Paraglaciecola sp. L3A3: one gene and its partner. The protein of the gene in region 1 binds, or shares a complex with, the protein of each later gene. Links are inferred from orthologs where the notes say so. Each region holds a gene or a part of one and is shown in the gene's direction. Other genes may lie near its edges. The genes, in order: pnp and rne.

Region 1 (15,446 bases):
ACTGATTTACCTGAATTAGAATGTGTTAAGTCTGATGCCCACTTTGTATTGCGCGATGGTGCTTCTGGTATTTTCTTAGCTGCACATAATTTCCCTAAATCTAGAGAAACTCGTGCGCCAAAAGTAGAGGAGCTCGCCCGTTTTAGGGATCGTATTTCGCCTAAGTTTTATTACTTAGCAGATGCCCCTGCTGCGGATCCAGACGGTAGTCCCACTATTGTTCGTTATAGTCGTAAAACCAAACAACAATATGTGATGTCAGAAAAAGAAGATGGTAAAGCATCTGGTTGGTCTGCTTGGTATACCGACGGAAAATGGAAAGCAGAAGATAAACGTAAAAAACCTAAAGAATAAAGATTTTATTTATCCTCTCATAACGGCAGCTAACGCTGCCGTATTTATTTAAATTTAAAAAATTTCAATTTTAATATGGCATAAAACTATGGCACTTTCTCTTCAAGAACAATTACTTAAAGCGGGTTTAGCGGATAAGAAAAAAGCTAAACAAGTTAGGCAACAAAAGCATAAGCAGGCCAAAGCCAAACAAAAACACAATCTTGTTGAAACCAATGAAGCTAAATTAGCGGCTGAAAAAGTGGCTGAAGCAAAAAAAGCTAAAGACAGAGAATTAAACCAACAAGCTAAGCTAGAAGCTGAAAAAAAGGCTATTGTTGCGCAAATAAAACAACTCATTGAAGCCAATAAACAACGTAAAACTGGCGGTTCAAAAGGCCAAGAAGATGTGGTGTGTAACTTCACCGATGGCACATTGATTAAACGTATGTATGTTAGCCCTGCGGTACAAAAACAAATTACTCAAGGTAAGTTGGCTGTGGTTAAGTTAGGCGCTGGTTATGAATTAGTGCCTATGCCTGTAGCTAATAAAATTGCTGAGAGAGACGAATCTAGTGTGGTTTATCGAGCCGATAATATCAGTGCTGAAGATCAAAAAAGCAGTGAAGAAGACGATTGGTATGGTGATTATGAAATTCCAGATGATTTGAACTGGTAAATTCGTAACTTAGCCATGTTTAGAAAAAGGCTCACAGCACATGATGTGAGCCTACCCTGTTAATTTTTATCTTCTTCGTTATTGGCTTTAATCAAACTGACTATCCGCCAATCTGCTTTTGGAATAATTTTATTCGAAGTGGTATACATGTTTACTCGCCCTTTGGGGTCGATGGCACACAAAGGTAATAGTTGGCCATTATATTCTTCTAGGTAATCTTCGAAAGAAAACTCATCTGAAATACGCGTGGTTTTAATTATGGCTCCTTTTGTTAGATAGCCGGTGAGTTTGCCATAACTGATATTTTCAGCAAACAGTCCTAACTTTTTCGCATAGGACTCAGAGACTTGATGGCTAGTGAGTTTTTTGGTTTCATTGTTACTTAACCCTAACACTGAACCTTTGCCTAGTTGATGCTCAAAATGATAAGTCACTAGTGGATTAAGTTGTTTGTAAGGCGACATAACCAACACTGTGCCGTATAAAGATAAATCCATAGTACGAGAAGCATGATCTGATATAGGATTACCAAAATAATTAGGAATACCCTCCATGCGGGCAATGCTTATACTTTCCCAGTTAGTATCGGCAATACATACTGTCACCTCTTGCTTAAGTAACTCTTTGGCAAATTTACGAGCAAAAATACCGCCACCAAACATTAAAAAGCCATAAGGTGGGGGAGCTCGAAGACCTAAATATTTTGTTACCTGCACGGCCGTTAAGCTTTGTAATACTACGGTACAAATAATCACTAAAAATACCATAGGTACGAGTAGGTCAACTTGTGCATAATTTAATGCTTCAAGCTTTAAAGCAAATAATGCCGACACAGCTGCAGCAACAATTCCTCTTGGTGCTATCCAGCTAAGCAATGCTATTTCTTGCCATTTTAAACCTGTGCCTAAGGATGAGATGATGACTGAAATAGGGCGGGCTATAAAAACAATCCCAATTAATACCAGTATTGAGCCCCATCCCAAATTTAAAATTGCACTGAGTTCAATACGTGATGCTAACAGAATAAACAAGCCCGATATTAATAAGACACTCAATGTTTCTTTGAACTCTAATATACCTTCAACATCAACTCTTTTCATATTGGCTAACCACATACCCATTATGGTCACAGTCAATAAACCTGATTCGTGAGCAATCATATTAGATCCTTCAAAGGCACCTAACATTATGGTAAGCACAGCTGTATTAATAAGATAATGAGGGATCACATTATTTCTCAATAATAGTCCCATAACATAACCAAAAAACGCGCCAAACCCGACCCCTACAGAAACCGTTAAGGCAAAAGCAAATAAGGTATGGCTTAAAGCATCTTGAGTAGAAATAATATATTCAAATACTAATACAGCCAGTAATGCCCCAACAGGATCGATTATTATCCCTTCCCAGCGTAAAATATTGGATATTTTACTGTTTGGTCTGACGGTGCGAAGCATAGGGACGATAACGGTAGGCCCAGTGACAGTAACTATTGCTCCAAATAAAAACGCCATTTGCCAAGACATGCCCAAAGCAAAATGGGCTAGGGGAGCGACAATAACCCAAGTCACTAAAGCTCCTATGGTACACATATTACGCACCATAGAGCCATGTCCACTGAGATCACCCATTTTTAGGGTCAGTGCCCCTTCAAATAAGATAATAGCCACAGACAAAGACACAATGGGGAACAATAAATCCCCCAATAACAAGTCTGGATCAATGAACCCAGCGACTGGGCCAACCAATAAACCGGCAATTAAAAGGGGTAATATGGCTGGCAGTTTAACTTTGTATGCAAAAAATTGGCAAGCGATAGAGATAAGCCCTACTGCTACTAACAAAATAATGGGATCGCTCAAGTTTAGTCCTTTTTTGTACTATTGGCTGGTATAGGTGCTATCTGAGCACAGTTTTGTTGACTTATTCAAGAATTAATAAAATTGATATTGTTGGCAACTCGCTATTGGTAATGTGTAAAATCTGAATAATGTAAGCTGATACACCTATCTAAAAACAGGAAAATTAATGTTTCGTTTTCATAAAAAATATATTTTGTTGATAGTTTCGATGGTTTTGACTGCTTGTGGTCAGTCTACAGAAATGACCAGCGAGCAAGAGTATTACGAGGTGACTTATGATTGCGAACGAGGTCAGCCTATTTTAGTTCATTTTTATAAAGAGCAAGAATTAGCTGAATTAATACGTGAAGGACAAGTGACTGAGCTAAAACAAGAACCTTCTGCTTCAGGTTATTATTATACAAATATGAAAGTGAGTATTCGTGGTAAAGGTAATGAACTTACCTTAGAAATAGGCCGTATGGCAGCGATAACTTGTAGAGCTAGATAATATTCGCTTTTAAGCTCGGTTTTAGATTGAGCTTAAAAGCACTATTTAGAGATTACAGATTATTTTGTCTTAGTTCTTTTTTTGTCCATACTCTGACGTAGTCAACCGTCATACTCGGCGGATCTTGGTTGAAATCTTTTGGATGAAAACCTTTAATATCGGAAGTAGGGTTAATAGGAATAAAACCATTACATTTAAATTCAGTATAGGGTTTTCTTAAACCTAGCGATAAAGCAACTTGCATAGGTCTTTGGTGCCAATACTTATTTTCAGCACGGCCTACTTCTGTATGATCAACATACCAAATAATTTCTTGTTCAGTCACTTTAGCGCCATACACGTGAAATTGTTTGCCGGGATCTGCAGTTAACACATTGACGTTTTCTTGTTCATGATATTTGCCTGGTCTACGCCAATCCCGGCCTGTTGAATTGGCCTTGGCATCTTTTTTGGTTAAAGCTGCATGTAAATTATGGTCGGTTATTTTTTCGTTGCCAGCCTTAAAATTTTGCCTTTGTTGCATTTCGACTACATCAATTTCACTGTATCTGACGGCCCCTTCAGTTAATTGAGTATCATCAAAATTACTATACATCCAAAAGGCTGGTGAAAAGCCGGGAAATTTTTTCGAGCCTAAAATTCGCGCTTCGTAATAACCGATAGTACCTGCGGCTTTACTTTGTAACATAGCTGATTTGAAATATAAGGCAGAATTGGGAATTGAGTTACCTTGAGAGCAGGCATTACTGATGTTTCTGTTATGTGGGTTGTACACCATCTGAATGGTTAAGTTTCCGTCTTTTTGATAGGCGTTATTTTCATTATCCCAGCTCCAAGTTTGAACATGCTTAGGATTTTTTATCCACTTATCGTAATCTATAAATGGACTATTAAATTCGTCAGAACGGCTAGGATCTAACTGCCAGACTTCGTTAGCGCTGGTATTAAATGGTTGTGTATCTGTAGCGTAATTATTTGTCGATATTAAGCACAAGCAAACAGATAGTGTCGTTTGGATTAGAAGTGGTAAGTTTAATTTATGTTTCATTCGGGCAAAAACTCACTATATAAAAGAATATTTCGAGTATAACAGAGAAACATTTAAATAATATAAACGTGTGATGTTTGTTGTTTTTGACATGTATTTAAATTGTTTGATTCATGCGTTTTTGATAAATAAATGCCGCGGCTAACATAAATATACCAATACTGATCATAAGTACTACTTTTTGCCATAACAGGGCATTTACAGTGTCAAGTATTCCTAATTTTAATAATCCTGCAGCCATAAAGGCTAGGGCAAGTTTGGCAATAAACTTACTGTGTTTGTGGGTAAAGAATAAATAACTTCCTTGCAAAATTAAGCAGGGGGTAATTAATAAAGCCAGCTCCCATTTAGCCAATAAAAATGCAAAATTTATAGATAATAAAATATGCAGTAAAGTGTAGCTAATTTTACTATTACTGATGAATTTTAAGTGTAGGCGACTAAGTAATTGGGCTTTAATTAAAAAGGTAAGCAAAACAGCTAAACTTAGAGCCAGCCATATACTGCTACTGATGTCTTGCCCAATGCCAGTGACTGAACTACATAACCACGACAGTAAGATATTAAAGAAATTGATATAACCCAATGTACGTCGATTTCGAATTAAAATTTTATGACTTAATAAATATAAGGTTAGAGCAAATATATAACTACTGGTCGCTATTCCAGCCCAAACAATATTCGTCCATTCTTGCATATAGATAGCGATACATCCGGCTAGGTAATATAGGCTAATGGATGCAATTTTTTTGTCTAATAATGGAAGATGACGCTTGTGAATTTTGATTAAAAAGTAACTGAATAGTGTCAATCCCATTACGTTAGCTAAAACACTTAATAACAACTGACTCTGGTAAAAGTCGATGGTAAAAACAAGGTTATATACTGCCGCGAGAATAAAAATAAGCAAAGCTTGAATTCTTAGCAATCTATGTTGAATTTGTTGCCCTAATAGGTAACTTATCAATGCTGAACACCACACAGCAATAGCCGATAATTCGCTATAGTGTTTGAAAGCAGAAGGTAAAAATGTCAGAGGTAAAATAAGATAAAACGCCAATCTGAGAGTTTCTGCTATATGTGCTAGTGTGCCCGTTCGTCCAGTTCGGCGGTAAAATTCTGCTAATAACCAACACTCTAGGAAAACAAAAACTAATGATGTTTTAGCGTAATTAGGTAAATCTCTAAACGACAGTGATTGCACCTCTATGATCCCTAAAATGCTAATCGCTATGACAGTTAAACCAGTTAAATAAACCATTACTTCTGAGACTTTACAGACTTTTCTATAAGATTTAGACAGTAACAAAACTTGTAATGGTAATAGGGCTATTGCCATCCATTCAGCCAATTGAAGCCATAGTAGGGATAATATGAATAGGCTCAGCCAGATTGATTCAATAGGTCTTAATTTTTGCTTAAGTTGAATTTCCCAGCCAGTTTTGTTTGCATCAATATTTAATATTTTTCTACTCGCAAATATTATTCCGCCAATACTGGCAACCACTAAGTTACCTTGTAGTGTGAGTAGTGCGGGATCGGGAAAATAGGGAAAAATGGCAAATATCCCATGGGCCAGAGAAAACACCAATAATGAATAAGCTTCAATACGCACTGAGTAGTAATTTTCTTTTAAGGCTAGGTATAAAATAAATAAGCCTTCTAGGGCAATAGCAAAGCCCCAATAGTCGGGGACTAAACAGCTAATAATAGCGACTAACAGCCAAGTGCTGGCATACATAATATGTAAATTACAGGTATAAGAGTTTTGTTTCTTTGCATGGATAGCTAGGTAAGCACTAATGCTTAGATTGATAAAGGCTAGGCTAGGCTAGGCAGTATCCACAGATTGTTGAATTCAGTTTGATATAAAATACCAATATTGGCGAATAAGGTAATCACAGATAATAAGATAAAGTCTTTACTAAAACTGTTCTGAGAAGTAAACAAACGACACAAATAATATAAAAATAAGCAGTAAAAACCTTGACTGAATAAAGCGATAAAAGTGGAGTGAGAAGCAAATAGCAGTAAAAACTCTAGGCAAGAATAGGTAACAAAAATACTGGTATAACTTAACCACGGCCAATTTTTCTGATTGGCTTGATAGAGACTGGTTAGCACTATAAAGCCTAAACCAATTAAATAATAAATAGTACCTAGCTGATCTAATTGGGATATCAAGGGAATAGCTGCCCCGCCTATTATAGATAAGCTGCTGACAATCTTAGTGTCGAATTTGTTGGATAAAATAAATCCCATAATGGCAATAATAAAATAGCTTAGTAATACCAACCAATCAGGGAGAAGTTGGTAAAAACTGCCAGCCATATAAACGGTTATATAGTTAAGCAATAAACCCAAGGCAATAATAACGGAATTAAATTCTGGGTACTGGTTACGTTTTGCAAAATAGGCTCCGAATAAAGTGGTAGCCAAAGCGACGATAAACAGTAGTAATGTTTTACTGCCCGCGCCTAATTCAGCTACCAAAAGTTGAGTTAAATAACCAAATCCAGCAACTAATAATACTATGCCAATTAACATAAAGACAAAAATGGGAGCTTGGTTTTTTGCTTGATAATGTTTATATAAATTGATCACAGGCGAAGCAAATTGAACACAAGGAGCTAATAAACTGGAGAGTTGTTGATTGGCTTCTCTCATAAAATAGGCAATATATGAAGGGGTATGAGTCTTATGCGATTCCTCCAGGATTGCGGCTAGATGTATTTCAGGAGAGATATCTTTGTTGTGGGACTTTAATGACTGTGGAGCAATTTGTTGTCTATCGCTTGTAACTGTGTTTTGGCTGTTGAGATCAGCAGTATTTTTCAGTAAACCAATCTTTTGTTCTAATTTATGCAGGCGAGTAGAAAAGTCTACGCGAGTGAGTTCTAATTCCCGTTGTAAATCTTCAATTTGTTGATCCTTCAAAGACACATTTTTCCTTTTTTTGGGTTAATCAGCCATAAATAACGAAAATAGCACAGAATAATGGGTTCGACTAATTTGAAAACACCTTGAAATCACAAGTTAGAAAAAATATAAAAGCATTGAGTTTGGTAAAATAATAAACCTTTAAGTGCTACTGGTCACATATCTCATAATTAAGTTTTTAGAATATTCTCAAATGACTGTTTTTACTCGGCTTGAGCCGCTATACTATGCGCCGCATTTAGAAGCGATATAGAAAAAGCAAAATGAGTAGTTCCATATGTGCTACTCGACATTAATTTAAAGGAAAAAAATGACTCCTATTACTAAATCTTTTCAGTATGGTCAGCATACTGTCACTCTTGAAACTGGCGTAATTGCTCGTCAAGCTACAGCCGCTGTATTAGCAAGCATGGACGATACAAGTGTATTAGTTTCTGTGGTTGGTAAAAAAGACACTAAACCTGGTCAAGATTTCTTCCCACTAACAGTGAATTATCAAGAGCGTACTTACGCTGCAGGTAAAATTCCTGGTGGATTCTTCAAACGTGAAGGTCGTCCTTCTGAGTACGAAACATTAACTTCGCGTTTGATTGACCGTCCAATTCGTCCTTTATTCCCAAATGGGTTTATGAACGAAGTACAAATTATTGTAACTGTAGTTTCTGCTAACCCAGAAATTCCTACCGATATTATCTCTCTTATTGGTACTTCTGCCGCTCTTGCTATTTCTGGTATGCCTTTTAATGGTCCTATCGGTGCAGCACGTGTTGGTTATAAAGATGAACAATATGTATTAAACACTCGTACTTCTGAACTTGAAGATAGCCAGTTAGACCTAGTCGTTGCTGGTACTGAAGGTGCAGTATTGATGGTTGAATCTGAAGCCGATATTTTATCTGAAGAAGTGATGCTTGGTGCGGTAATGTACGGCCATGAGCAATTACAAACAGTCATTGGCGCGGTAAGTGAGTTTGCTGCTGAAGTCAATACTCCTTCTTGGAATTGGCAAGCTGTTGAAGAAAACACTGCTCTTAAAGCTAAAATCAAAGAACTTGCAGAAGCAGGTATCACTGAAGCTTACCAAATTTCTGACAAGATGGAGCGTAAAGACGCTATCGTTGCGTTAACAGAAAAAACAGTTGCTGAAATAACTGCTGCTGATGAAGAGCAAAGTGCTAAAGAAGTATCTGAATTAGTTCACGAACTAGAAAGTGATGTTGTACGTTCACGTATTCTTGCTGGTCAACCGCGTATTGATGGTCGTGATCCTGCGATGATCCGTGCTCTAGACGTCGCCACTGGTTTGTTACCACGTACTCACGGTTCTGCTTTGTTCACTCGTGGTGAAACTCAAGCAATCGTAGCTGCTACCTTAGGTACAGAACGTGACGCACAAATGATTGATGGCTTAAACGGTAAAACTGATAGCCGTTTCATGTTGCATTATAACTTCCCTCCATACTGTGTGGGCGAGACTGGTTTTGTTGGTTCACCTAAGCGTCGCGAAATCGGCCATGGTCGTTTAGCAAAACGTGGTATTCAAGCGGTAATGCCGTCTGAGAAAGATTTCCCATACGTAGTACGTGTTGTATCTGAAATCACTGAATCAAATGGTTCGTCTTCAATGGCCTCTGTTTGTGGTACTTCTTTAGCATTGATGGATGCTGGTGTACCTATCAAGGCATCTGTTGCTGGTATTGCAATGGGCCTTGTGAAAAATGATGAAAATTTTGTGGTTCTTTCTGACATTCTTGGTGACGAAGATCACTTAGGTGACATGGACTTTAAAGTAGCCGGTACTACTGGTGGTATTACTGCTCTACAAATGGATATCAAGATTGAAGGTATCACTAAAGAAATCATGCAAGTCGCGCTTAAACAAGCGAAAGAAGCACGTTTGCATATTTTAGGTGTAATGGACCAAGCGATTGCTGGTCACCGTGAAGAAATGTCTGAGTTTGCTCCACGTATTTATACAATGAAAGTAGAAACAGATAAAATCCGTGACGTAATTGGTAAAGGTGGCGCGATGATCCGTGCTATCACCGAAGCTTCTGAATGTAATATCGAAATCGAAGATGACGGTACTATTAAGATCTTCGCTACTGAACTAGCTAAAGCTGAAATTGCCATCTCTAAAATTGAGCAAGTGACTGCTGAAGTTGAAGCCGGCAAAACTTACTCAGGTAAAGTGACTCGTATCGTAGATTTCGGTGCATTTGTTGAAATATTACCTGGTAAAGAAGGGTTAGTGCATATTTCTCAAATCGCTCACGAACGTGTTAACAAGGTATCTGACTTCTTAGAAGAAGGCCAAATCCTAGACGTGAAAGTAGTTGAAATTGACCGTCAAAACCGTGTTCGTTTAAGCATAAAAGACTTAATCGAAAAACCAGCACCAGCAGAAGCGCCTGCTGAAGGTAACGAATAAGTTATCGCTGAGTTAAGTTAAAACCTAAAAAGGAGCCGCAAGGCTCCTTTTTTATTGGTATTACACATCAAACTGAATACTACCAATTCCATTAAATTCTCGCTGAGTGTACATTTATTGGAGTTGGTATTATTTTATATCCATTAAGATTTATTGCCGGATTGGGGCTAACAAGTCTTAAACCTATAAGGTGAACTTCACTGAAGTTTGCAGATAGCTCGAATCAAGATCTAAACCTCCGTCATCGACAACATATTTACCAAGCTCAACACCAATTATCATGTTAGGCGTGTATTGCCTGATAAGGTTAACAGCGTAATGAGAACGGTCATGTCCTAGAATATCGGTTTCACCATTACCGTAAAAAATTGTACTGCGATACTCATCGCTCCACATTCTTCTATATCCAACATACCAAGCCGTTGTGTCCTCTGTTTTTGTTTCATTGCTTATTGGGTCAACAACAATATCTGTAGCTAACGTGATTCCGGCGTAACGACCTGATTCGCCAAGTGTTAACTGAAAACGAATATCGTCTTTACCAATTGAGTTTATTTTACCGGAAAGGCTAATCGCTGTCGCTGTGGCATCGATTCCACCTTGGTCTACTTTTCTTAATAATCCTGCTACGCTCGCTTGTCCCCAATCACCTTGAAAGTTATATCTGGCTACAAAATCTGGCATCTTACTATCTGGATCATTATTGCTGCCAGTTACGCCAACATTGCCCGATACTCCATTGCCGTCATTGTCTCCAAAGGTCTGTGAGTTTTCTAAAGCAAATTGCCAATTCCCAACGGAATATCGGATCTGCACTTGTCTTATAAATCCTTCTGCAACCATTGGTCCACCAAAATCTAAAGATTCAACCAAAGCAGCTAGAGGCATAAAAGTTGACCATGTTTGACCGATTAACCAGTTTTTGTTTTTTACGAAAGCATGACGTAAACGTGGGTTCACAGAATTACTAATAATTTCGTTCCCGCCGCCACCGTAAAAATCCATTTCAACAAAGCCAGTCCAATCACCATGAATATAAGAAATGTTGAAGCGGCTTTCTTTTATATTTAATCCCAGTTTAGAAGTATCTACTGCCCCAGGATTATTGCCTATCCAATAATCCTGGTAATTTAAATCTCCACTGACATATCGTGCATCAGCTTTTAAATAGCCGCCAAACTTGATCTTGTTACCATTTTTGAAGTCTATTTCGAATGGCGCTGCATTGGCCGTTGAACTAATGAGCTGAGTACCCACAAGCAATAGACCAAGTGCTGTGCTTTTCTTTATGATGTTATTCATGTGTTTGTCCTAGAGTGTTAAATCTTTGTAAACTTTGAACCAGAATTATCAAATTGCATATAAGCTCATGGTCTATAAGACTAAAGTCCCATTTCCATGTTTTCTGATGAGAATAAAGTATCTCAATGAAATTTATACAGAATATGGAATGTAGACATGGTAGAAAAAATATATCCGGTGCCTGAACAGGCAAAAATAAATAGTCATTTAACCGAACAAGCTTATCTTGAACTCTATAAACAGTCGGTGAAATCACCAGATGAATTTTGGGCTGAACAAGCGAAAAGATTAGACTGGTACAAAGCCCCCTCTATTATTAAAAACACTTCTTTCGACCCAAATAACTTATCTATCAAATGGTTCGAGGATGGTCAGCTTAATGTATCTTATAACTGCATTGACCGTCATCTTGAAAACCGCAGTCATGTTACTGCCATCATTTGGGAAGGAGATGATCCTCAGTCCTGTGAGTTAATTAGTTACCAAAGCTTACACGACGAAGTGTCAAAACTAGCAAATGGACTAAAAAAATTAGGCGTAGTAAAGGGCGATCGTGTGGCTATTTATATGCCTATGGTTCCTCAAGCTGCTTATGCAATGCTGGCATGTGCAAGAATAGGGGCGGTGCATTCAGTTATTTTTGGTGGGTTTTCCCCAAACTCAATTGCAGATCGTATCGAAAACTGTGGCGCAAAAGTCTTAATAACCGCCGATCAAGGTATGCGTGCAGGCAAAACGGTACCATTAAAAGCGAATGTTGATGTGGCACTTGAAGAGCATGAATGCGCAACTTTGGAACATGTTGTTGTGTTTAAACATGTTGGTTCAGAGGTAGATTGGCATGCAAAAGATTTCTGGTGGCATGAACTTGTAGCAGATTGTCCCGCTGAGTGTGAACCAGAAGTCATGAATGCTGAAGATCCTTTATTTATTCTGTATACCTCAGGTTCAACCGGGCAGCCTAAAGGGGTGGTGCATACGACAGGTGGTTATTTGTTATACGCAGCCATGACACACGAATATGTATTCGACTATCACAAAGGTGAAGTTTTTTGGTCCGCAGCTGATGTTGGATGGATAACAGGTCATAGTTATATGATTTACGGGCCATTGGCAAATGGAGCAACAACTTTACTATTTGAAGGTGTGCCTACCTATCCGGATGTTCGCCGGATAGGGCAAATTGTCGATAAACACAAAGTTAATATTTTATATACGGCTCCCACTGCTATTCGAGCATTGATGGCCCAAGGTGATCGTGCGGCACAGGGGATCAGCGGAGAATCTCTGCGTTTATTGGGAACCGTTGGTGAGCCGATTAACCCTGAAGCATGGAATTGGTATTACGAAAAAATTGGCAAAGGACGATGTCCTATTGTTGATACTTGGTGGCAAACTGAAACAGGTGGATTGATGATTTCACCTTTACCAAGTATCACCCCTTTAAAACCTGGTTCTGCAACACGTCCATTGTTTGGTATTCAACCTGCATTGGTTGACAGTGAGGGCACAGAACTAGAAGGAGCGACAGAAGGTAATTTGATAATAAAAGATAGCTGGCCTGGACAAGCGCGAACTGTTTATGGTGATCACCAACGTTTTATTCAAACTTATTTCACCACTTATAAAGGTAACTATTTCACTGGGGATGGGGCTAGGCGAGATGAAGATGGCTACTATTGGATTACTGGACGAGTAGACGATGTTCTGAATGTCTCTGGCCACCGTCTAGGTACGGCTGAAATTGAAAGTGCTTTAGTTTCACATGAAGCCATTGCAGAAGCAGCTGTTGTGGGTTATCCCCATAATATAAAAGGCCAAGGGATCTACGTTTATGTCACGCCAATTGAGGGCGTAGTATGTGATGATGCGCTTACCAAAGATGTGATCAATTGGGTCCGTAAAGAACTTAGTCCAATTGCCACACCTGATTTGATTCAGTGGACTCATGCATTACCCAAAACCCGATCGGGGAAAATCATGCGCAGAATTTTGCGTAAAATTGCTGCTAACGAATATGAACAATTAGGTGATACATCGACATTGGCAGACCCATCAGTTGTTGATACACTGATCCAACAAAGGTTGAATAAATAATAAAACGATAACTTTATGGGAACACTATGCTAAGGCTACTAATTGCTGATGATCATCCATTATATCGTGACGCTCTTAGTAGTGCCTTAGCGTCCCATTTTGACCCCTTAGAGATAATAGAAGCGAGCGATCTGACCGAGACTGTCAGCCTTCTTCAACAAGATCTAGATATTGATTTATTGCTACTCGACCTACATATGCCGGGCAGTGGCGACTTGTTCGGTTTAATTCACATACGCAAACTATTTGCAGACCTCCCAGTTACCGTGATATCAGGTATAGAAGACAAAAATATTGTGTCTAAAGTTATTAATCTAGGGGCATTGGGTTTTATACCAAAAACAACCGGCGCGGCACAAATTGCCGAAGCAGTTAATACTATGCTTGAAGGTGATGTGTGGTTGCCAGAAAGTTTTGCGGCAAGCGAAGTTGAATTAGACAGTGAATTTACCGAGTTGGCTGATAAGGTATCCAGCCTGACCCCAGCCCAGTATAAAGTGCTATGTTATATGCGTGACGGATTATTAAATAAACAAATTGGCTACAATCTGAATATTGCTACGGCAACAGTTAAAGCCCATGTCACCGCAATTTTCAAAAAATTACATATCAATAACCGGACTCAAGCTGTGCTTATTGCTTCGCAACTTGAATTAGCGCCGCCTGTAACAGAGCTCTCAACTTAGCCGGTTTAACTGGTTTATTTAGATAAGCACAATTGGCTTCAGTACAACGAGTGTGGATATCTTCCTGTTCATTTGCTGTGACCAGTATCGCTGGAATAGCATAATCCAATTTTTCACGAATAAGTTCGATTAATTGCAAACCGTTGTAATCCTCCTGCAAATGATAATCCATTATTAATACTTGGGGGATGGAATTATCAAGAGTTTTAAAAGCTTCCTGAGTACCACGGGCTCCCGTAAAATTTACCGACCACTTGCTTAATAAAGCATTCATCCCGTCAAGGTTTTCTAGTTTATCATCTACACAAAGTACCCTAAGGCTTGCTAAGGCCTGAGACGATTTAGGCTTTTGTTCAAGCATCTGTGATGTTTGTGCATTAATACGGGGTAATAGAATAGAAAAACAACTTCCTTTACCCAGCACAGATCTTACCGTTAAGGGGACATCTAGCTGTTCACTTAGCCTAGCAACAACACCAAGCCCTAAGCCAACTCCCTGTTCGGAATGGTCTTTTATACGGTAAAAATCTGCAAATATTTTGTCTTGCTCAATATCGTCAATTCCACATCCAGTATCCCAGACTTGGATCAGAACACTCGTCTGACGTTTACGTACGCTAAGTAAAACTTTGCCCTTATGAGTATATTTAATGGCATTGGACAGTAAATTTTGCAGTATTCGGTACAAGTAGGTACGATCGCTCTGCACCCATAGGTCTTGTAGTCGGCCATGTAAATTTAGTCCCTTTGCTTGTGCGCACATATTGAATTCTTCCATAAGCGGCCTAATTAAAGGCAGTAACGCTATGGAGCTCATTTTAGGTTGCATCTCTCCTTGGTCAAGCCGAGCGATATCTAATAAAGTACCGATCAACACTTCACTAGCATTTAAACTATCACCTAGTTTTTTTACAAGTTTATTAACATCCCCTGTTAACTGTGTTTCTTGTATAGCACTTAAATATAATTTGGCGGCATTTAGAGGTTGTAATATGTCGTGACTGGCTGACGCCAAAAAACGGGTCTTGCTGGCATTAGCTTGCTCAGCTACTTTACGAGCATTAACCAGTTTCTTTTCTGCTTCACCACGTCGAGCGATTTCTGTATGTAACTCTGCATTAATAGTTTGTACTTCTTGGGAGCGTTTTTGAATTCTGTTTTCAAGATCAATATTCGCTTCCTTTAGCGCATGTTGGATCTCTATGTGTTCAGTCACATCATTAAAACTGGTGACAAAACCTCCACCAGGGAGGGGATTGCCCACCATTTCAATCATTTTTCCATCACTTCGTTGGCGTAAAAAGCGATGACTGGTGCCCACTTTCATATGTTGTAAACGTTTTTGTACTAGTAACTCTATATCTCCAACGCCACACTCACCGTGATCGGCATTATAACGTATCAGGGTTTCTATTGGTGTACCGACACTAATCAATTCCCTTGGATAATCAAATAAATCAAGGTAACTTTTGTTCCAAGCGACCAGATTGAGGTCTTTATCAATTACACTTATACCTTGTTCCAAACTTTCTAAAGAAGTAAATAAAGCGCTAATGTTAAATTGAATTGCTTGAGTAG
Region 2 (15,915 bases), 910 kb from region 1 along the record:
TGAGCATGTAAAAATAATCTTTTTAGACCTATCTTCTGCATTCTTTCATCAAAGTGTTTAGCACCATATCGATTATCACACGCAATAGGATGATCTGCATGTAAACAATGCACTCTGATTTGGTGTGTACGTCCCGTAATAGGTGATGCTTCTACTAAGGTGGCACCTGCATAAGATTCAAGAATACGATAGCGTGTTTCAGAAGGTTTGCCTTCTTCATTAACTAACACCACTCTTTCCCCTGATTTGAGAGTATTCTTTAATAAAGGAGCTTTTACTTTAAACCGGTTTGCAGGCCATTCTCCCACCACTAAAGCTTGATATCGTTTATCAACCTTTTTATCGATAAGCTGCTGATGTAAGTTTTTTAAAGCCGATCTTTTTTTAGCTATTAATAAGCAGCCAGACGTATCACGATCTAATCGGTGTACCAATTCTAAAAATTTTTGTTGAGGCCGCAATGCTCTAAAGGCTTCTATCACACCAAAACTTAAACCACTACCACCGTGCACAGCGGTGCCTGATGGTTTGTTTAACACAATTAAGCAATCATCTTCAAATAAAATGTTATTTTCTAAACTCGACACTTTATCTAAATTTGTAGATGGCAGTTCTGTTGGCTCTGAGACCCGAATGGGTGGAATACGTAACTCATCGTGAGCGATTAATTTATATTCAGGCTTAACCCGCTTTTTATTTACCCGCACTTCTCCCTTACGTAAAATACGATAAATGAGGCTTTTAGGTACTCCTTTTAATAAAGTACGCAAAAAATTGTCAATCCTCTGCCCTTCGAGCTCAGGTTCGACTGTTATAAATTGAACTTTTTGAAATGATATATCTGTCATAAGCCGCATATTCTAACCGAATTAATAAAGAAGTCGTGCATAAATTTAATATCTTGCCAGTATTAGCGGTTTAATGTGATAATGCGTCGGTTTTCTCACATGAAGTGTGTGTATGAAAGCAAATATAGATTATTAGTTCTGCAAGCAATACCGACCAACAAGTCGTAAAAGTATATGCAAACCAACTGTGAAGTGAGTAACTTTTCGCAGCCAAGGTAAAACAGAACCATTACATCAGCGACATAAATAATGACTGATCGCACTAGATGTAAAGATTACAAATGAATTGACAAAATATTTGAATAAATAAGATGCCAGACAAGCATATATAGTTCGAATACTGATAAGTTTTATAAAACAATGTAATTAAACTAATACTTCGTCTAGTTTAGTGTCCATAAAGTATGGATAAAGTGTTAAAAAACAAAACATTAAATAATTAATGAAATAACACTAAGACGCAAAACTTAATTTTAAGCATACAGTCGTGAGGCTGCATATAATGATTGTCTAATCCCTATGTAACGCTTTACTTTGTGATGATCGGTACAATACCGAGCAACAAGAATGAAAAGAATGTTAATCAATGCTACGCAGCAAGAAGAATTGCGCGTAGCACTTGTAGATGGCCAAAAGCTATATGACCTAGATATCGAAAGTCCAGGCCATGAACAAAAAAAATCCAATATATACAAAGGTACTATTACCCGCGTTGAACCAAGCCTAGAAGCTGCTTTCGTAGATTATGGCGCAGATCGCCACGGTTTCTTACCATTAAAAGAAATTGCTAGAACATATTTCCCTCAAGGCTATAAATTCGAAGGCCGCCCTAATATCAAAGAAGTGATAAAAGAAGGCCAAGAAGTTATTGTACAAATTGATAAAGAAGAGCGAGGCCAAAAAGGTGCCGCATTGACTACATTTATCAGTTTGGCGGGCAGCTATCTTGTACTTATGCCAAATAACCCGAGAGCTGGCGGTATATCTCGTCGCATTGAAGGTGATGAGCGTACTGATTTAAAAGCGGCGTTAAGTGGATTAGAACTACCCAACGGTATGGGACTTATTGTACGTACCGCTGGTGTTGGTAAATCTTCAGAAGAACTTGCGTACGATTTAGACTACCTAGTTTCAGGTTGGGGTCGTATCACAGAAATGGCAGAGTCTCGCCCTGCTCCATTCTTAATTCACCAAGAAAGTGACGTAGTAGTACGTGCTATTCGCGATTATCTAAGACGTGATATTGGTGAAATATTAGTTGATAAAAGCAGTGTACACGAACGAGCTCTAAAACACGTTGAACAGATGCGTCCAGACTATGCTAGTCGTGTAAAACTGTACCGTGGTGATGTACCATTATTCAGCCATTATCAAATCGAAAGCCAAATAGAATCAGCTTTCCAACGTGAAGTTAGATTACCTTCTGGTGGCTCAATTGTGATTGACCCAACAGAAGCGTTAACATCTATCGATATTAACTCTGCCCGCGCAACCAAAGGTAGTGATATAGAAGAAACAGCATTTAATACTAACTTAGAAGCTGCTGACGAAATTGCCAGACAATTACGTTTACGTGACTTAGGTGGTTTAGTAGTTATCGATTTTATTGATATGACCCCTGTACGCCATCAACGTGAAGTTGAAAACCGCATGAAAGATGCAGTTAGAGGTGATAGAGCTAGAGTACAACTAGGCCGCATATCACGTTTTGGTTTACTGGAAATGTCTCGTCAACGTTTACGCCCCTCTTTAGGTGATTCTGCGCATAATGTTTGCCCAAGATGTAGTGGCCACGGTACGGTTCGTGGTACAGAGTCTTTAGCATTATCTGTATTACGTATCATGGAAGAAGAAAGCATTAAAGATAACACAGGGCAAATTGAAGCCCAGTTACCGGTTAATGTGGCTACTTACTTATTGAATGAAAAAAGACGCTCTGTACGTAGTGTTGAAAAGCGTCATTCAGTACAGTTAATGATTATACCTAATCCTAATATGGAAACGCCTCATTATAGCATTTCTCGTCGACGTTCTGATGATGCCGTTCAGGAAATGAGCTATAACTTACCTCTAATCGAGATGGAAGAAACCATTACTGATAAGACAATAGCGCCAGCTGCTCCTAAAGAGCAACCTGCGTTACAAAGTCTTATTGCACCTAGCAAAAAAGAAGCACCAGCTGCTACTAAAGAAAAAGTAAAAAGTGAAGGTTTACTAGAAAAACTCAGTAAATGGTTTAACGATTTATTTAAAACTGAAGAAAAAGTGGTACCTAAGAAAACGACTAATACTCGTAATCAAGGTACTAATCAGCGTCGAAATAATAATGGGCGTCCAGATAGAAATAAACGAAATGGCAAAAATTTCGAAAACAAAGAGCGTAATGAACAAGCGCCTGCTCGTAAAGAACGTAAACCTAGAAACGACACACGTAAACCACGTAAAGAAGACAAGGCAGCTGTTGATCAAACTGAAAAACAAGCTAAACCGGCTGCTCCTACTAAAAAGAAAGAGCAAGTCGCTGAACGTCGTAAACGTCGTGACAATCGCCGTAGTGTCCGAGTAGAAGCTGATAAACCAGAACAAACTCAAGCTACTGCAGCTGCTGTAGAAGACAACAATGTTGCAGTAAAACCTGTAACAACTAAATCTGAAGCGCCAGCCCCCGTTCAAAAATCAGTTGCGCCACAAACTGAAACAAAGGCAGAAACAGCTGATGTAAATGTAGAGGCTAAGCAAGGTTCAGACTCTAATACTAAAGACGAATCTACACCTCGTACTCGCAGCCGACGTTCACCTAGACATGTTCGTTCTGCGGGACAAAAGCGCCGTCGAGAAAATGATGAACAAGAAACAGTTCAACCTGTGACACAAGACAATGTGAAACAAGATGAATTACAGTTTGATGAACCAGCACCGGTAGCAGCTAAAACAGCTGAAATAACAAGTGCAGAAACACCACAGCAAGTGTCATTAGAATTAACACCTGAAGCAACTTCTGAAGCTGTTCTAGAATCTGCGCCCACAGCAAGTACTGTAGCAGAGTCAACGAAAGAAGACGTTGTGATTACGCCTGAAGTTAAAACTGAAACACCACAAGCCGTGAAAGATACTGCCACTGCTGAAAATACGGTTGAAGTTGAAGCTGAGCCAAAGGTTGAAGTTGAAATTGCAACTGAACCAAAGGTTGAAGTTGAAATTGAAATTGCAACTGAACCAAAAGCCGAGCTTGTAATCGAAACACCAAAAGCCAAAACTGCGCCAACTAAAAGTCGCGGCAAAAAAGTGTCAGCGTTAAAAGTTGTAGATAAGCCAGTACAAAAGAAAACAGCTTCAGCGCCTATGACTAAACCCACATCTATTGATGAAGCTTTTGTTGAAGTTAAGATTGCTTCACTAGGTGATGACGCTAGACCTGAACTGAAAAAGTCGCAGAAAACCGCAGCTTTATTAAGTGCCACCAGTAAGTCGAATGCTCCTGCATTCCGCCCTGGAACTGACGCTTAATACACTAATTCTAGAAATTAGTTAAAAAATTATGCCGCATTGGGTTTGACCTAATGCGGCATTTTTGTTGATAGCCACTGTTTATCTAGATAAAGTCAGCCTATTCCTGTATCCTCTCGCGCCCGCGATGAATTTTTAATCGTTTATTTTTTACCTTATTTTGAGAGTTATCTATGAGTTTTGCCGATTTAGGCTTATCCCCTAAAATATTGTCTGCTGTTACTGCCAAGGGTTATACCGACCCATCTCCTATCCAAGCCCAAGCCATCCCTGCCGTATTAGAAGGCAAAGATGTCATGGCTGCTGCACAGACAGGCACAGGTAAAACTGCAGGCTTCACCTTGCCTATATTACAAAGACTAAGCCAAGGTACACCAGCCAGAGCAAATCAAGCTAGAGCATTAATTCTAACGCCAACTCGAGAATTAGCTGCTCAAGTTGCTGAAAGTGTACAAACCTATGGTCGTGATTTACCGTTAAAATCAGCAGTAGTGTTTGGTGGTGTAGGGATCAACCCACAGATGGTCAAACTTAGAAAAGGTGTAGATATACTAGTAGCCACACCTGGTCGTTTATTAGATTTATACAATCAAAATGCAGTGAAGTTTAGCGACTTAGAAATACTAGTTTTAGATGAAGCCGACAGAATGTTAGATATGGGCTTTATTCATGATATTAAAAAAATATTAAAATTATTACCGAAAAATCGTCAGAATTTAATGTTCTCTGCCACCTTTTCTGATGAAATCCGTCAATTAGCCAAAGGGTTGGTAAATAACCCTGTTGAAGTATCGGTATCACCTGCTAACACAACAGTTGATTTAGTCGAACAATGGGTTTACCCGGTCGATAAAAGTCAAAAAACAGCCATTCTCACACGTTTAATTAAAGACAATGACTGGCAACAGGTATTGGTATTTAGCCGCACGAAACATGGTGCGAATCGCATCGTTAAACAGCTAGAAGCTAGAGGTATTACTGCAGCTGCAATCCATGGTAATAAGAGCCAAGGGGCAAGAACTAAAGCCTTAGCTGATTTTAAACAAGGTAAAGTTAAAGCCTTAATTGCTACTGATATTGCTGCCCGAGGAATTGATATTGATCAATTGCCACAAGTAGTCAATTTTGACTTACCCAATGTAGCGGAAGACTATGTACATAGAATTGGCCGTACAGGTCGAGCTGGCGCAACTGGCCAAGCTATATCTATGGTGACCTTAGAAGAATTTAAACAGTTAGTGGATATTGAAAGACTGACCAAACAAGTCATTCAACGTAAAACCATTGCTGGATTTGAACCTTCACAACCTTTGCCAGTTTCTCGTTTAGATCAGCGTCCAATTAAGGCCCCAAAACCGAAAAAGCCTAAACCTAATCAAGCAAACAATGGGCAAAATACAGGTAGCAAAGCCAAACAAGGTTCGAGTACTGCTCGGCCCGCTAGTCGACAAAACAATCGACCTAACAGAGCCCGCAGAAACAACCCTAGCAATAACTCTCAAGCTTAACCCCAAACACAAATAATATAGGGTGTATTGATATAAACACCCTCTTGAATTCTGGTGATTTAAGCCTAAAATCGCCAGAAATTTCAAACTGAAAACATTTTTCTTCTTATGCTGTTACATTACGTTTTAATTGGTTTAGCCATATTGGCTTTAATCGGGGTGATTTTTGAAGAAGTCATTCATATCAATAAAGCTAAAATCACCTTATTATTCGGAACCCTTTCTTGGATTGCCCTGTTCATTTTTGCTCCTTCGAGCATAGAACGGGATTTGATTGATCATCAACTTAGGGAAAACTTAGCTGATATATCTTCTTTATGGCTATTCTTAGTCGCGGCTATGACCTTTGTTGCTTACCTCAACAAAAAAGGACTCATTGCTAATTTATTACACCGCGCAATGCCAGAGTCTATCAGCGAGCGTAAACTGTTATTTTTTACTGCCATATTTAGTTTTGTTTTTTCGTCTTTAGCAGATAACATCACAGCAACATTAGTCTCTGTAGCACTTATCCTATCTCTGTCTTTACCGCCTAATAAAACCATACGTTTTACCGTACTAGTGGTATTTGCTGTTAACTCTGGAGGGGTCGCATTAATCACTGGAGACGTCACCACATTAATGATATTTCTTGCCGATAAAGTGAGTATCTTAAACTTATTGTGGTTATCTTTGCCTGCATTTATCGCGGTATTGACCTTGGCTACATTATTAAGTTTTGGCATGAGTGGACGAGTAAGGATTAAACAACAACAGAAAGATATTCGTAAACTGGACTATGGTATTGCACTAATATTTCTAAGTACCATACTGCTGACAATTTTTGGTAATGTCTTATACGAAATCCCGCCTGTTTTAAGCTTTTTAGCAGGCTTAGCCATCATGTTTATATTTGCTAAAGTGTGTAATGATGATGATGATCGGGACCCTATTATTGAATATATCCGATACATTGAATTCGACACTTTATTGTTCTTCTTAGGTGTATTGCTACTGGTCGGTATGTTAGAACAAATTCACGCCTTAGAGTTTTTATTAGAGCTGTATAAACACCTGCCACCTATTTACGCCAATTATATTATGGGGATTACCTCAGCAGCTGTTGATAACGTACCTCTTACAGCTGCATTATTGAAAACTGACATCCATATGGATTTAGCTTCATGGCTTGGATTAACTTATGCCGTGGGTGTAGGTGGCTCATTGTTAGTGATAGGCTCTGCCGCAGGTATTGTATGTATGAGTAAAGTACCTGGCTTAACTTTTGGTCGTTACGCTAAATACAGTTTATTGCTATTAATTACCTATACTGTTGGTTATGTATTGGTTTTAACACTTGCCAATTTCATTCACTAAAAAATAGCCCAGTTCGTTCATATCCATAGGTATGAACGAACTCGGCGATTGTTTAATGGCAAGAAATATCACCTAATACAAGGCTTCCCCCAAAGTTGACTAAATTGTCGCTAAAATCCTATCCAAATGATTTGAAAAATTCTGCCTGTCTTTTTGATTTAATGGCGGTGGTCCACCTGACTGCTCACCACTTGCTCGCATAGTATCCATAAAATCTCGGATATTCAGTCTAGAGCGTATATTTTCTGTGGTAAACAACTCTCCCCTCGAACTCAAGGCTAATGCCCCCTTCTCTATCACTTCTGCGGCAAGGGGAATGTCACTAGTGATCACCAAATCATTAGGCTCAACTTGTTTAACAATTTCATCATCGGCTACATCAAAACCTGCACTGACTTGTTGAGAACTAATAAATTTAGACGGTGGTGTACGAATATATTGATTGGCTACAAATATAGTTTGCACTTTTTTACGTTGTGCGGCTCTAAATAGAATATCTTTTATCACTACCGGACACGCATCGGCGTCCACCCAAATTTTCATATCGATTCCTACTTATATTGATTTACTAAGGATAAATGGCATTACCCATAATAAACAATATTAATTTGCTAGAAATTCAGAATGTCTTTCGATTAACTCCTTGCTCTTGCATAAAAGTTTGTACCCTTGCGTATATTTTTTGAAAATCAAACGATTTAGACATCTGATCCTCTCGGCGAATAATGGCAGGATTTATAACTGATTTTAGAATAGTAAACTATGGTAAGAAACAAAATTTTTCTTGTATAGCAAGGCGGATTGTCTTACGTAACAACCTGTTATTGCTAGACAATACAACGCCGCTATGCACAAAAAGAGCGTTATCGATAGGTTCAGCTTATCCAGTATTCAGGTTACCTACATAGACTATTGATAATAGACTTGGGCATACTCTAGCAACCATTGTTGATTGGTTTCTTTTTGGAATTCTTTATTCAAGAAATCAATTACATCTTCACTCCAACTAACCTTAGGAGACATGGCTAAATATAAAGATTCTTCGGCTAAACAGCCCAATTTATTCAGTGAATTCTGTTTGCTGTTTTTGAAATACCAATTCATCACATTTTTATCTTCGATAAGCACATCTATTCTCTCAGCTTCAACTAAAGAAATCAGTTGTTGCAAGGCTTGGTTACTGCTCAGTTTAACAACATTATATTGGCTTCTTTTATTTGCTAAATATTGATCAACTGGTTGACCATAACCATACTCAGATATCACTCCTAATCGAATATCTTTCAACGAATGCTCACCAGCATACTGCCACTTAGAACCTTCTTTACCGTAAAAACACATTTGATATGACATCATCGCACTTTGAGTAAATAATAAATTTGGACTTTCAGAATGGACAGCAGTCAATAGTCCATGTAATTTACCTTTTTCTACCTGCCTTATTGCCCTAGCCCAAGGATAAGATGATACATCAAGTGCAATATTTTTTTGTTTAAAAAGGAATTGTATATAATCATAAGCAATCCCCTTTTTGCTTATGTTATTTTCACAAGTATAAGGACACCAATCAGTTGCAGCCAGTTTTAATGTCACTGAGTTTGCTGAAGCAGCTTTAAACACACCACTAGTAATACAGATTAATAAAATAGAGATTAGACCTTTGTGTAATCTCTTTGCATAAGGGATAAGCATACATTTAACCGAGAATTTATATAACCAATTCAATAATAATCGACTTGGACTAAAACACTATTCAACGATAGTCTAATAACAGGCTTTACACTCAAAGACCAAAGGTTTATTGGTAACAGGATGAACAAAAGCCAACCTTTGAGCATGAAGGTATAACCGTTCATCTAAGGTACCATATAAGTCATCACCAACAATGGGCATATTCAGCCCTTCAACATGAGCACAATGTACTCTTAACTGATGAGTCCGTCCGGTATGGGGTTTTAACAGCACCTTAGTCCGACCATTTTGCGGAAACCTTTGTAATACCTGCCAAACAGTTTTAGCAGGTTTGCCATGTTCGAAACAAACAAGCTGTTTCGGTCTATCGAACAAATCGCCCCTTAATGGCAGGTTAATTTCACCTTGTTCGTTTTCTATTAATCCCTCAACCAAAGCCACATATTCTTTTTCAACTTGACGACGAATAAATTGTTTCTGTAGCCCTTTATTGGTTTGACTATTCAAAGCTAACACCATTAAACCTGAAGTGGACATATCCAAGCGATGCACAATCAATGGGCCCGCGGCTGTAGGAAAAAGTTGTTTGATTCTTTGATATACAGAATCAGAGACATCTTTACCCGGAACCGACAAAAACTCCGCTGGTTTATTTACCACAAGGAGATCATTATCTTGATACACAATTTCTAACTGTTTCCCTTCTCCATAATTTTTCAATAAAGGGTTATCGTCGACCTCCATTCCAGTCAGCATATGTTTTAAAATAGGCTGACATTTTCCAGTACAAGCGGGATAAAATTGTTGATGTTTTTTCACTTCAGATTTAGGAGAAGCACCCCACCAAAATTCGGCCAAGGCCAAGGGAGTATATTGATGTGAAAAGGCATATTGTAATAATTTAGGAGCTGCACACTCCCCTGCTCCAGCAGGAGGTGTGCCTAAAGATGTGCCAGCAAAAATATCCAGTAAATTTTTTTTTTCTAAGTTTTTATTTAAAAATCGGTATTGAGAAAATATTTTATTTTGTAACTGGGATGAATACCTTTTACGTTTCAGCTTAAGTGATGATATTTGATGTTCAAAGGTATCTATTTGAGTTTGTATTACTTCAGACTTAAGTTGCCATTTGTTGGTTAACTCTTTTAACCGCCATTTATCATTTACACTTTGTTGGGCTAAGGTTTGCAGAATAGTTTCTTTGTTTTGTTTTGCTAATTCTTCGGCGATAGTTTGCCGAGTCAATTTTCGCTGTTGACGATTGTCGCTTAACTCATTCCTCAGCTCAGAAATTTCTTTACTACTTTGTTGTTTTACCCCTTGAAGCTGTTCAAGTAATTGTAACAATTCTATGGAATTTTCTAAACTTTCTAGTTGCTGATTAACTCGGTTAATCTCAGCTTGTTCAGATAAAAAGAAACTATCTTCAGCCAATAAATCAAACACCGGAGGCACAAAACCACTAATATGATTTTGTTCAGCTAATTTTCCAGAAAAAGCAGACAAAAACCCCAACTTTCCTTGTTTATTTTTGACTAACAGCACCCCAAACATTTTACCAATTATTTTGTTAGCATCGTCAGTTAAGCCAAAATTATGCTGCCATCTATTTTGCATCGCTATATGCTGTTTTAACTGCTCTGCAGCCATTATACATAGAGGATGGGGCTGATAATAAAATGGAAAAGTAAAACGCTCTGGTAACGAAAACTTATCTGTACTTTCTACAAACTGAGTAAAACACTTGTCGTCAATCAACTCCATATTTATTGTTTATAATCCAGCATAGACAAGTGATGCTTTATACTCGGAATGACATCTTCTTGATGATGATTCACATACAATAAAGTTGTACTACCTTCACGGGCTAACAAGTCAATGAGTGCTAATACTTTAAGTCGATTAATTTCATCTAAACCATTACAAGGCTCGTCTAAAATCAACATAGTAGGATGTTTTACCATAGCTCTAGTAATTAATAATAAACGTTGGTCACCAAAAGATAATTGCTTAAATGGAGTTTCTGATTGATGCTCTAGAGCCATCATTGCCAACCACTGCTTTGCCAATTGACGCTGAGTAGTAGTTGGCGTCTGATATAGTCCTACACTATCGTAATATCCCGATAACACCACATGTAATGCTGAGCAGTTGACACCATAATCTAAATGAAATGCATTAGACATATAACCGATGTATTGCTTAATTTGCCAAATACTTTCGCCATTCCCTCGTTGAAAACCAAATTCAAAAATATCGTTCACATAACACTGCGGGTTATCACCTGTGATCAGATTTAATAAACAGGTTTTACCTGAACCATTCGGTCCAGTGACTTGCCAGTGTTGTTGAGGCCATATAGTCCAATCTAACTTTTGAAAGACTATCTGTTGCCCATACTTCACTTTACCATTGGATATTTTCACTAAAGGTACGGTTGAATCTAAAGGACGAGGAGCAAAACTATCACTATCTGTGCTGGGCAAAGATAATTCAGTTTGTTGCAAATGAGTTAATTGGCGCACTTGCGAAAGTAGAAAAGCTAAATTATCTGTCACTTCTGACTGCCAGTTCATTTTGCCCTTTTCCATTAAGACTAATTGCTGGCAATAAGCAGGCACTTCACTCAAACGATTTAATACAAAGACAAAGGTCACTGAATTAGACATTTGACTAAATAACTCAGCCAAACGAGCGCTAGCTTGAGTATCTAAACCGTCCCATGGCTCATCTACTATTAACAATTTAGGTTGTTGAAAAATCGCTTTGCTTAATAAAACCTTTCGTGTTTCACCGGTAGATAATGCTCTAAAAGGCTTGTCTAACAAGTCGGTTAATGTAAACACTTGATAAACCTGATGAATAAGAGTTTCTTCAAGCTGATTTTTATCGATGCCGTCGAATATAATTTCTTCTACCTTAGTGGGGATCGGGATAATATCCAGAATATCGGCACACTCTTTTTCTTTCACTGCTTCGATTAACGCTAACTGCTGCTCAACTGAGACCCAAGCAAAATCTTCCGTCAGCGTTTTGTCTCCTTGGATACATTCACCTTGACCAGCAATAAAGGCGGTTAAGGCTGACTTACCACTGCCGTTTACCCCTAAAACAACCGTATGTTGTAGCGGTTTTATATTTAATGACGGAATAGCAAGTTGATACTCTTGGTTAAAAATAGCTTGAATGTTTTGCAGTAAGATCATAGAAATTTAAATAAAAATATTGTGTCAGTATTTTATATTAATAGCGCTAGTATCGATATCTAAATTGAGAAATAGTTAACTTTGCTTTAGGCTAAGCAAAATTTTTTCAAGGTGTAGATCTAGATGATAAAAAATGAACCCAATCCTCAATATATGGCTGCTACTGACAGATACGAAACTATGTCTTATCCAAGGTGTGGGAAAAGTGGCATTCGACTACCTTCTTTATCTTTAGGCTTATGGCAAAATTTTGGTGCGGTTGATTCGATTCAAAATGCACAAGCTATGTTACATAGAGCTTTCGATTTGGGCATCAATCACTTTGATCTAGCCAACAACTATGGCCCTCCTTTTGGTTCAGCTGAATCTACTTTTGGGCAAGTAATAGCTAAAAGTTTAAAACCTTACCGAGATGAACTTTTGATCTCTAGTAAAGCGGGTTACGACATGTGGGCTGGCCCATATGGAATTGGTGGATCTAGAAAATATCTGGTCTCAAGCTGTGATCAAAGCCTTAAACGTACAGGGCTTGATTATTTTGATGTGTTTTATTCTCATTGTTACGACCCTGAAACCCCCATTGAAGAAACTATGCAGGCGCTAGATTATATTGTTCGCTCGGGTCGTGCTTTGTATGTGGGGATTTCCAATTATTCCCCCATACACACCAAACAAGCTATACGTATTTTAAAAGACTTAGGCACCCCTTTGTTAATTAGTCAGAATCGCTACAGCATGTTTGAACGAGGTATTGAAGACGGCTTAACAGAGGTATTTGCTGAAGAAGGTTTAGGTTCTATTGTGTTTTCACCTTTGGCCCAAGGTTTTTTAACCAACAAATATCTTCAGGGCATTCCTGAAGGCTCTCGTGCATCTAGAAGTGAACAAATTTATTTAAATGCCGATCAAATTAGCCAAGAGAAAATAGCTAAAGTGATCGAACTCAACAAACTTGCAGAGCAGCGTAGTCAATCATTGGCCCAAATGGCAGTGGCTTGGGTATTAAGTAACGAGGCAGTTACCAGTGCTATTATCGGCGCCAGCAAAGTGAGTCAAATTGAAGACTGTGTGGCTGCACTAAATTGCGCTGATTTTAGCGAGCAAGAATTACAAAAAATAAACAATATATTGGCTCAATAATATGCCTGCACATTTAGCCATAAGCAATCCCAAAAGCCCACAAAACATGGGCAGTATTTTGCGGGCTGCGGGCTGTTATCAAGTGGCAACGATTCGCTACACAGGTAAGAGATACGCACGGGCCAGTGCGTTTTCCACCGATACCAAAAACGCCCATTTAAATATACCTGTAACTCAAGTAGCTGAGATTATTCAAGCAGAACCGGATAAAGATTTAGTTAAGGTGGGAATTGAACTAGTAGAAGGGGCGACCCCCCTACCTAAATTTAAACACCCTGATAATGCGCTATACATTTTTGGCCCTGAGGATGGATCTCTGAGCCAAGAAGTCGTTAATCAATGTGATCATATAGTATATATACCCACAGTTGGATGTATGAATTTAGCGGCGACTGTCAATGTATTGTTGTACGACAGACTGGCTAAAACCGCTATTATGCCCACTGATGATAAAGTGATTAAAGCCAGCCGCGATACCAATAACCGTACTAAACTCAGCTCGTCAAAGCAACAGCCCTAGTTAAAGGGCTGTTTCTCTTACAAATAACTTCCTATTAAATCTAGCTCGCTGATCCCCCAATTCTGTCCTGCACTTTCTATCTGATTAGTAATACGCACAAACTGGGTTTTTAAGCCTAATGTTTCGCTGATTTCTACATCGCTAGCTGCGGGATTATTAATGATACTGGTCCAAGTTTGACCATCCATAGAGAACTCAATTTTTATATTGCGGGAGTAGTTATCATTCATACCTTTTGAGTCAACAATAACTTGTGAAACGAAAGCCGGTCTATGTAATTCAATCGTAATTGCATGCCCTTTATCTCTTTGCTCTGCGCCGCTAAACTTAGGCCAACTATATTTACCATCGATAAGGTTTTTAACACCATTTTTTGCTTTGACTTTAAAATTAGTGGTAACTTTCCAAGCATTTTTTTCAGGCAAAGGATTAGCAAACAAAGACGTTAACTGCTCATGACTCCATAAACTAGAACGATCTTTAAACGTTTGTTTAGCTAATGTCACATCATCCTTAGAAATAATACTGGCCTGATTACCAAATTCGTTACGAATATAAGTCAGCACATCTGCCACATATTGATCACCATTTGAGGCAATAGAAGGCATCATGCCACCAGCAAAGGTTTGACCTTCTATAGGTCCCTGCATACCGCCGATAACCAAGTTAATAAGTTGTGCAGTATTACCTACCACTCTAGGATTACTATAGAAAGATGGGGCGATTGGTGTGTTTTTACTACCTCCGCCTTTACCATCAACACCGTGACAAGTCGAGCACAAGCCCTTAAATGCTTTTTCACCAGCAATCATTGCTTTGGCTAAATCAGCATTACCAGCGGCTAATTTACGACGTTTTTCATTCATCGCAATTAGGTTGATCATTGAGTTTTCTATGGCTATTAAACCTTTTTTATTAGGGTGTGTTTGTTTTGCAGCCTGTAATATCGCTAAATGATTTTCACTCATAACATAATAAGCAGACAACACAACCTGCTGCGCCACTTCTATATCCTTATCCGAAGCCAATTTCAGCCATAACTGGCTAATATCTTTATTATCACTGATTATTAGTTGTTCTGAGATCCGCAATGCCGTGATCCTCACATCAGTACTGCCTGAATCAATCAGTTTTAGTAATAAGGACTTATCCAGAATACCTAAACCTTCTAATGTCCATAAGGCATGAATTTGCGCTTGAGGATAACGGGCATCAAGAGCTAATTGTTTTAATGCGGGAACAACAGACAAATCACTTTTTAAAACCAATAGCTTTTGTGCCTCTAGACGCCACCAATGGTTTTTATTGGTTAAATGTTTAACTAATTCAGCAGGGGTTTCATTAAACATCTGCGGACTGTCTGTTAATTCAATTCCTGGTTTAGTAATACGATATAAACGGCCACGACCAATTATTTTATCAAAGCCGTATTTATCTATTACCCCACGTAAATAAGAACCTTTTTGAGTCCAGTTACCCTCTTGAATAATGCCACGATACATATCTAACAAAAATATCGAACCATCAGGAGCCATGCCCGACCATACAGGCCTAAAGTTAGCATCTGTTGAAGCAATAAATTCAGAACGTTTGTTTTGATATGGATGACTGAGTACTGTGTAGCCATCTTCACGAGTTACTTTAGCTCGTCTTACTAAATTTCCTACTGGCTCAGGAATAATATAATCCCCATACATATCAGCAAATTTGTCAGCTAAATATATTGACTGGCCACCGCCTCCGGTAAAGTGATTTAAAGTATTATCTTCTCTTAATAACGGTAAGCCACCCTGTACATCTGGGGTGTGGTCTAGGGGAAATACTTCTCTAAAACCTTCAGCTTGTTCTCCCTCAACATAAACTTGGCTATACACGCTAGGAGCTTGAAAGGTAAAAGCCGGGTTTTGGCCACCAGCAGTAGAATAAAAGGTACGACCCACATTATCTTGAGCTAGACCCCATTGGCCACTTCCATAAGCAATTGATTGAGCTTGAACTTTACCGTCAACATACTTATAACGTTTGTCGGTATAGGTCACATACATCCAGTTATCTATGTTATACATGAGACCACTAGGTTGGTGTTCTAAGTTCCCACCTCGTTCACCACCTAAATACACAGTTTTACGCGTATCAGA

What was found.
Region 2: the proteins of pnp (region 1) and rne are in contact, whole or in part, in a cryo-EM structure (PDB 9QH0), measured with the Escherichia coli proteins. The link is inferred for Paraglaciecola sp. L3A3 from one-to-one orthologs.

Annotation. Positions count from the first base shown.
Region 1 is NZ_CP047023.1:3,211,295-3,226,740, reverse strand. Bases 7,256-10,222 are described here. They hold pnp (polyribonucleotide nucleotidyltransferase), read left to right. Parts: upstream 7,256-7,662; coding sequence 7,663-9,783; downstream 9,784-10,222. Other genes in these bases: GQR87_RS13435 (DcaP family trimeric outer membrane transporter), read right to left, coding at 9,967-10,222; GQR87_RS13445 (DUF2339 domain-containing protein), read right to left, coding at 7,256-7,355. Also shown: topA (type I DNA topoisomerase), read left to right, coding at 1-354; GQR87_RS13475 (DUF2058 domain-containing protein), read left to right, coding at 443-1,012; GQR87_RS13470 (sodium:proton antiporter), read right to left, coding at 1,072-2,874; GQR87_RS13465 (MliC family protein), read left to right, coding at 3,041-3,364; GQR87_RS13460 (family 16 glycosylhydrolase), read right to left, coding at 3,417-4,412; GQR87_RS22385 (hypothetical protein), read right to left, coding at 4,510-6,153; more of GQR87_RS13445, read right to left, coding at 6,234-7,255; more of GQR87_RS13435, read right to left, coding at 10,223-11,085; acs (acetate--CoA ligase), read left to right, coding at 11,242-13,182; GQR87_RS13425 (response regulator transcription factor), read left to right, coding at 13,209-13,868; GQR87_RS13420 (PAS-domain containing protein), read right to left, coding at 13,816-15,446. UniProt on the Escherichia coli protein: Involved in mRNA degradation. Catalyzes the phosphorolysis of single-stranded polyribonucleotides processively in the 3'- to 5'-direction. Also involved, along with RNase II, in tRNA processing.
Region 2 is NZ_CP047023.1:2,297,382-2,313,296, reverse strand. Bases 1,120-4,555 are described here. They hold rne (ribonuclease E), read left to right. Parts: upstream 1,120-1,424; coding sequence 1,425-4,355; downstream 4,356-4,555. Other genes in these bases: GQR87_RS09645 (DEAD/DEAH box helicase), read left to right, coding at 4,529-4,555. In the rest of the region: 23S rRNA pseudouridine(955/2504/2580) synthase RluC, read right to left, coding at 1-848; more of GQR87_RS09645, read left to right, coding at 4,556-5,863; sodium:proton antiporter NhaD, read left to right, coding at 5,975-7,219; GQR87_RS09635 (YaiI/YqxD family protein), read right to left, coding at 7,319-7,762; GQR87_RS09630 (ABC transporter substrate-binding protein), read right to left, coding at 8,129-8,911; GQR87_RS09625 (RluA family pseudouridine synthase), read right to left, coding at 8,984-10,675; GQR87_RS09620 (ATP-binding cassette domain-containing protein), read right to left, coding at 10,678-12,117; GQR87_RS09615 (aldo/keto reductase), read left to right, coding at 12,241-13,257; GQR87_RS09610 (RNA methyltransferase), read left to right, coding at 13,259-13,777; GQR87_RS09605 (discoidin domain-containing protein), read right to left, coding at 13,795-15,915. UniProt on the Escherichia coli protein: Endoribonuclease that plays a central role in RNA processing and decay. Required for the maturation of 5S and 16S rRNAs and the majority of tRNAs. Also involved in the degradation of most mRNAs.